Regions from separate parts of the Colwellia sp. BRX9-1 genome, predicted to be linked through region 3. Evidence: predicted binding sites of a transcription regulator. Region 3 holds the regulator's gene; each other region holds the start of a gene.
The links. The regulator FliA, encoded in region 3, starts transcription of late flagellar genes. The targets are predictions, from matches to a motif close to CTAAAGNTNNNNNNNNNNNNGCCGATA.
Positions count from the first base shown of each region.

Region 1: a site for FliA is predicted at 806-832, ahead of pomA (flagellar motor protein PomA). Genes of this name have one in related genera too.
Region 2: a site for FliA is predicted at 1,129-1,155, ahead of H4J76_RS13360 (VC2046/SO_2500 family protein). Genes of this name have one in related genera too.

Region 1 is NZ_JACGVM010000004.1:202,551-204,827, reverse strand. It holds gene ispA ((2E,6E)-farnesyl diphosphate synthase) at 1-227, opposite strand, end outside; gene H4J76_RS06455 (exodeoxyribonuclease VII small subunit) at 227-490, opposite strand; gene pomA (flagellar motor protein PomA) at 1,004-1,771, shown strand; gene H4J76_RS06445 (flagellar motor protein MotB) at 1,784-2,277, shown strand, end outside.
Region 2 is NZ_JACGVM010000014.1:40,942-43,218, forward strand. It holds gene rlmA (23S rRNA (guanine(745)-N(1))-methyltransferase) at 1-162, opposite strand, end outside; gene xthA (exodeoxyribonuclease III) at 179-985, opposite strand; gene H4J76_RS13360 (VC2046/SO_2500 family protein) at 1,190-1,735, shown strand; gene H4J76_RS13365 (YchJ family protein) at 1,942-2,277, opposite strand, start outside.
Region 3 is NZ_JACGVM010000001.1:525,449-527,725, forward strand. It holds gene H4J76_RS02425 (MinD/ParA family protein) at 1-549, shown strand, start outside; gene H4J76_RS02430 (RNA polymerase sigma factor FliA) at 624-1,343, shown strand; gene cheY (chemotaxis response regulator CheY) at 1,395-1,778, shown strand; gene H4J76_RS02440 (protein phosphatase CheZ) at 1,827-2,277, shown strand, end outside.

The DNA of each region.
Region 1 (2,277 bases), on a different contig from region 3:
ATACATTCTAATGCTGCCGCAATACCGTCAACGTCAGATAATTCAAGTCCCAGTGCATCACCGGTAATATAACTTAAATAAGGACGCATACGCTTACCACCAATTAATAGGCCGTATTGCATTGCTGATAGCAATTTTTGATCATTTATTTCATAAGCGGCTAATTTGTCGGCAAGGTATTCATTAATGCGCGTTTGATAAAAGTCGAGTTGGTATAATTGGGTCACTAATTACTACCCAAACTTTCTGAGTCAACTTCGTTTTCAAAATCTTCAAGTTGGGCTTTACCATTCTTAGTCAGTAAAATTTGAATTTTTTGTTCTGCATTTTTTAACTTTTCTTGACTGGCTTGGCTGAGATTTAAGCCGCGCTCAAAAAGGGTCATTGAATCTTCTAAACTCAATGCTCCTTGTTCTAAATTCTGAACAATAGTTTCAAGTTCTAAGAGTGATTCTTCAAAGCTTAAGTTTTCTATTTTTTTCTTAGCCATCATCGAGAGTTCAGTGATTAAATATCTAGGCGCAAATTTATACCAAACGCCTTAATTAATCAATAAACTTCAAATGCTTTTGCCCCTTAATGACTATCATATACTTTCTATTGTCGGTCATTCTATGACTACATTGGCGCTTATATTTATCGTTAAAGCGCTGTGGTTAACGATAACTAGATAAATATAAATTGGGTAAGCTTAAATATGGCGAATTTAGTTGGCAGTATTAACTGTCTCTGGACTATACGTTGTTAAAGATATTGAACAATTATTTTGTTCAGCAAAGTTAACCTTAAAAATAGCGACTAATTACTTAAGTTATTGACAATATGGGCGATAATAAACTTATAGAACCGTAAGCCATTCATATGCAGTTTTAACTGCGCGCTTTGGATGGTTACGGTTAAATCACGAGTGTGGATAAGAATATAAGTATTCGCGTATCGTAATACCTTAATGTATTATCAAATAATACGACTATCCGTATCATTTTTTTGTGGAGACTTTTTTGTGGATATAGCAACAATATTAGGTGTAGTAGGCGCAATAGGTTTACTCATTATGGCAATGATGTTGTCTGGTGATATCGGCATGTTTATTGACGTTCAGTCAGTTATTATTGTTTTTGGTGGTTCAATATTTGTTGTTTTATCTAACTATAATCTTGGTCAGTTTTTTGGAATTGGGAAAATTATAGGTAAGGCTTTTATGTTTAAAATTGAACAGCCTGACGACCTTATTGAAAAATCAGTTGAAATGGCTGATGCCGCTCGTAAAGGGGGGTTTTTGGCTTTAGAAGAAGCAGAGATAACTAACGGCTTTATGCAAAAAGGGGTCGATATGTTGGTCGATGGCCACGATGCAGATGTAGTACGTGGCACACTAAAAAAAGATATTGAGCTTACTGCTGAACGCCATGAAACAGGCGTAGGTATGATGATGGCACTTGCTGATGTGGCACCCGCGATGGGCATGATTGGCACCTTAATTGGTTTGGTCGCGATGTTATCAAACATGGATGACCCCAAATCTATTGGTCCAGCTATGGCGGTTGCACTACTAACAACCCTATATGGAGCATTCCTCGCTAACGTTATTGCCATTCCTATAGCGTCAAAACTCAGGCTTCGCCTTGCTGAAGAAAAAATGAACCAGGAGCTTATTCTTGACGCTATTCTGGGTATTCAAGACGGACAAAATCCACGTGTCATAGAAGGGTTACTTAAAAACTATCTTGCTGAAGGTAAACGTGCTGTAAATACCACAGAAGAAGAGTAACGGGAGTAATTTATGGCTGAAAAATGTAAATGTCCACCTCCGGGGCTTCCCGCTTGGATGGGTACTTTTGCTGACTTAATGTCACTATTGATGTGCTTTTTCGTTTTGCTGTTATCTTTTTCTGAAATGGATGTTTTAAAGTTTAAACAAATTGCAGGTTCGATGAAGTTTGCGTTTGGTGTACAAAATAAGATTGAAGTAAAAGATATTCCTAAAGGCACCAGTATTATTGCGCAAGAATTTCGCCCAGGTAAACCTGAGCCAACACCTATAGAAGTTATTCAACAGCAAACCATGGAAATGACCCAACAGATGTTAGAGTTTCAAGCAGGTGATGAAACCTCTGCTGGTGGTCGACAAGAACAACGAGGTACAGAACGTGGTGGACAATCACAAAGTACTGCAGATGAAATGTCAGCCCAGGCAATGCAAAAGGCTCAAGACGAATTAGAGCAGGCTTCGCAAGAGCAAGTAAATGAATTAGTTAAAAAAATTGCTGATCAATT
Region 2 (2,277 bases), on a different contig from region 3:
GTTATCACCAGGGTCTTTTGAATGTTTATGTTGAACGGGCAATAAGTTTACATAACCTTCTTTTGCTTCATCAAAGCTATGGTTGTTCTGACAACGATAGCTTTGGTTAGCTAACACTAATGATTTTTTACAAATGGGGCAAACGTATTGAGCAAGGAACATAGTATTTACTCAACAGCTACTTAAAAGTAGACCAAATCGGCGCGTGATCTGAAGGTTTTTCAATAGCACGTAGTTCGTAATCAATATCGGCTTCGATACACGTTGCCGCCATCTTGTGCGTTGCCAAAACCACATCGATGCGTAAACCACGATTATCAACAAAACCTTTAGAACGATAGTCAAACCAAGAATAACGTTCCGCTTTTGTTGGATGCAATTCTCTAAACGTATCTTTAAATCCCCAAGCCATTAAAGTTGCAAGCCATTCTCTTTCTTCTGGTTGAAAACTACACTTACCAGTCTTTAACCAACGCTTTTGGTTAGGCTCACCAATACCAATATCTAAATCAGCAGGTGAAATATTAATATCGCCGATAATGACTACGTGCTCATCTGGGGTATGGTTATCATTTAAATAGGTCATCAAGTCTTTATAAAATTGACGCTTATAGGGATATTTTGTTTCATGAGCGATGTTATCGCCTTGCGGGAAATAACCGTTTAATACCGTTACTTTTTCACCTTGTTCATTGGTGGTCTCAATCATCACCATACGTTTTTGAGACTCTTCAGTATCGCTAGCAAAGCCCATTTTAACAATATTGGCTGCTTTTTTACATAACATAGCCACACCATAATGTGCTTTTTGACCATGAAAATAAACGTGATAACCCATAGCTTCAACAGCTTCAACGGGAAAAGCATCATTATGAACTTTGATTTCTTGTAAGCCAATAATATCAGGCTGGTGCTTATCAATGATGGCTTGAAGTTGGTGTAAACGCGCACGAAGGCCGTTAATGTTAAAGCTAATGATTTTCATAAAAGACTCGATATTGATTTTTTCCACATGCTACCAGAAGTTATCAGAGAAGGTTATTATTAATTGCTAGTGAAGTGAATTAGGTACTTATTAACATCAACTTTTTAATAGACAGGTAAATGTGTAAATAAATAGAAATTAAACTCAACTAAATTAAAGGATTGCCGATATAAGCTTTAGAGAAAATAATAAAGTTGAAGTACATTGCTTACAGAGTCAGTTGACAGTCAAATTCTGGTACACGAATTACAATTAGGTGAACAACTTAATGTAAGTGTGCACAGCGCTCGACGAGCTGACTTTTCACTCTTATTGGCAATGCTAAGTGATGACGTACCTAGCCATAGTCAATTTTCTTTGCCAAAAACTGTCGTTGACACTAAAACGACTAATGATGCAAGCTTACGTAAAGAGTTTGACCTTCCTGATAAAGCACCTTTATCTCTGAATGAAAATCACAGCACAGCAATATTTGATCAAGCAGAACTTATTCAGCAGAATAACCTAGCAGAATTACGTTTATCAAATGCTTTGTTGCCTAAACCGCTTGCTTTTCGAGATGATAAAAAGCATATCAGACAAGAAGTATTAAATAATACCTCGCTGTACTGCCAGAAAAAATTTAATCATACAAAGAATAATACGCCGCAAGACACCGACAGTTCAAGATTATCATTCGATACTAAAGGTTGGCTTAACGCCGTGCATAACACTATCGTTAAAGCGCCGTTACTTGATGCTATAGCATAAGGTTATTGCATTAGCATGCCAATAAAATCGTGCGTTTGTGTTGACGTTATTTGTGATTAACTTTTTCAGTTTACTGGCCTGAGCAATGTTTAAACTTGATTGTTAATTGTTGAGTTTACTTGCTACAGCATTGTCTAAATTTTTATTGCTATGACAAAAGCATCGCTGGTTTCTTTTGGGAAGAACTTGATTGTTAATTGTCGAATTTACCGGCCACAGCATTGTTTAAATTTTTTATTACTATCGCAAAAGCAAGCTTGGTTTCTTTTTGGTGCTATCAGCGCTTCATTGTTACTGACTTCACCATCTAAATATCGCCATTGCCCCTTTTCAACAACAAAGCGTGATGTTTCCTTCATCAGAAAATACTCACCTTGATGTTGGTAATAAGCCGAAAAGCAAACCGTCGGTAAGTGTTGCTCTTTATTGTCAGCGTTTACAGCATTTTGATCATTAAGCTCGGTATAATCACTGGCAGCATTAATGGTTAGTTTTAACCATTTGGTTTCTTTGGCCCATGCTGATATATCAGCGATTGATTG
Region 3 (2,277 bases):
GCTACGTCAGGTTCACAATCTATGGTCGATTTAACGCCTGCTGAACATGCGGGTTTAATTCGCGCTTTTAGTGATATGAACACAAAATTTGATGTACTTATTGTTGACACTGCAGCCGGTATTTCCGACATGGTACTAAGCTTTTGCCGTGCCTCACAAGATGTGATGTTAGTGGTCTGTGATGAACCTACATCTATTACTGATTGCTACGCCCTAATGAAATTATTAAGTCGAGATCATGGCGTATTTAAATTTAAAGTTGTTGCCAACATGGTGAGAACGCCAAGAGAAGGACAGCAACTCTTTGGTAAGCTTTCTAAAGTTACCGATCGATTTTTAGATGTTGCACTTGAACTCGTTGCTGTCATTCCATTTGACGAAAATATAAGAAATTCCGTTAGAAAACAAAAAGCAATTGTTGAAGCTTATCCACAATCGCCTGCAGCGGTTGCTTTTAAATCTTTAGCAGGTAATTTAATTAAATGGCCGGTGCCTAAACAAGCGTCAGGTCATTTAGAGTTTTTTATTGAACAATTGTTAGAACATTAATAACAATAGTAATCAGATATGAGTACTTTGTTGAAAGTTCTATATCTTTCCTATAATTTAGCGAGTGAGCGATAGTGGTAAAACCAAATGCTTACAGTATTCAAACTGATAAATCTGCTATAATTTCGCAGCATACAGTTTTAGTGAAAAGAATCGCTTATCACCTATTAGCAAGGTTGCCTGCGAGCGTGCAGGTTGATGACCTTATTCAGTCAGGCATGATAGGCCTGCTTGAAGCGTCTAATAATTTTGATCACGGCAAAGGTGCAAGTTTTGAAACCTTTGCTGGTATTCGTATCCGTGGTGCTATGCTTGATGAAATACGCCGTGGTGACTGGACTCCCCGCTCTGTTCATAAAAATAGCCGCATGGTCAGTGAAGCGATAAAATTGCTTGAAGCAAGTTTAGGTCGTGATGTAACTGATATTGAAGTTGCTGAAAAACTTGATATTTCGTTAAATGACTACCATCATATTCTAAGTGAGGTAAGTACCGGTAAAATAATTGGTATTGAAGACTTAAGTACGGGGACAGATGCTATATCGAATATGGAAGATGTGAATAATAACGATCCCTATGATAATTTTGAAAAAATAGTTTTTAAAAAATCGTTAACAGCATGCATTTCCACTTTACCCGAACGCGAAGCTCTAGTACTGTCACTATATTACGACGAAGAATTAAATCTTCGAGAGATTGGTCAAGTGCTTGATGTAAGTGAGTCGCGTGTTAGCCAAATTCACAGTCAAGCGATGCATAGGTTAAAAGGACGTATGCAATCTTGGCAAAGTTGAGTAGAATATACATATAATCACAATTTTAAAATGTTCTCACCGGAGGGTGCCTTGGATAAAAATATGAAAGTTCTTGTTGTTGATGATTTTTCAACGATGAGACGTATCGTCAAAAACTTGTTACGAGATTTAGGTTTCACTAACATTTCAGAAGCAGATGACGGTAGCACTGCTTTACCGATGTTAAAAGAAGGCTCTTTTGACTTTGTTGTAACTGATTGGAATATGCCAGGTATGCAAGGTATTGATTTGCTCAAAGCCATCCGTGCCGATGCGAAATTATCACATATCCCAGTATTGCTGATCACTGCTGAAGCAAAGAAAGAACAAATTGTGATGGCGGCTCAAGCGGGTGTTAATGGCTATATTGTAAAACCATTTACCGCAGCGACGTTAAACGCCAAATTAGATAAAATATTTCAACGCTTAGGTTAATTCCTTAATTAGATAGATAATTAATTAATCTAAACGTGAGGTTTTTGCATGAGTGCGAATACAAATGTGCATGTTTCTTTGGAAGAAGCAAAGCTACTGGTCGAATATTTAGAAAGTGGTCAACAAGACAAGGCAGATGAATTAATTGCTGAAATTCAAAATCCAATTAATTCTGAATTGTTTGCTGAAATAGGCAAGCTGACTCGCCAACTACATGACTCATTAAATAATTTTCAATTAGATTCCAGGTTAAATGATTTAGCGACAGCAGATATCCCCGATGCTCAAGAACGTCTAAACTACGTTATAACGCGAACGGAAGAAGCCGCTAATAAAACCATGGATGCTGTTGAATCTATTTTTCCCGTTGTGGATACGATACAAAAGCAAATAAAGGCTGTTAATCCGTTATGGCAAAAATTAATGCATAACAAATTGGAATTAACCGAATTTAAAAGTTTATGTGTTGATATAGATTTATTATTAAAAACGACAGATA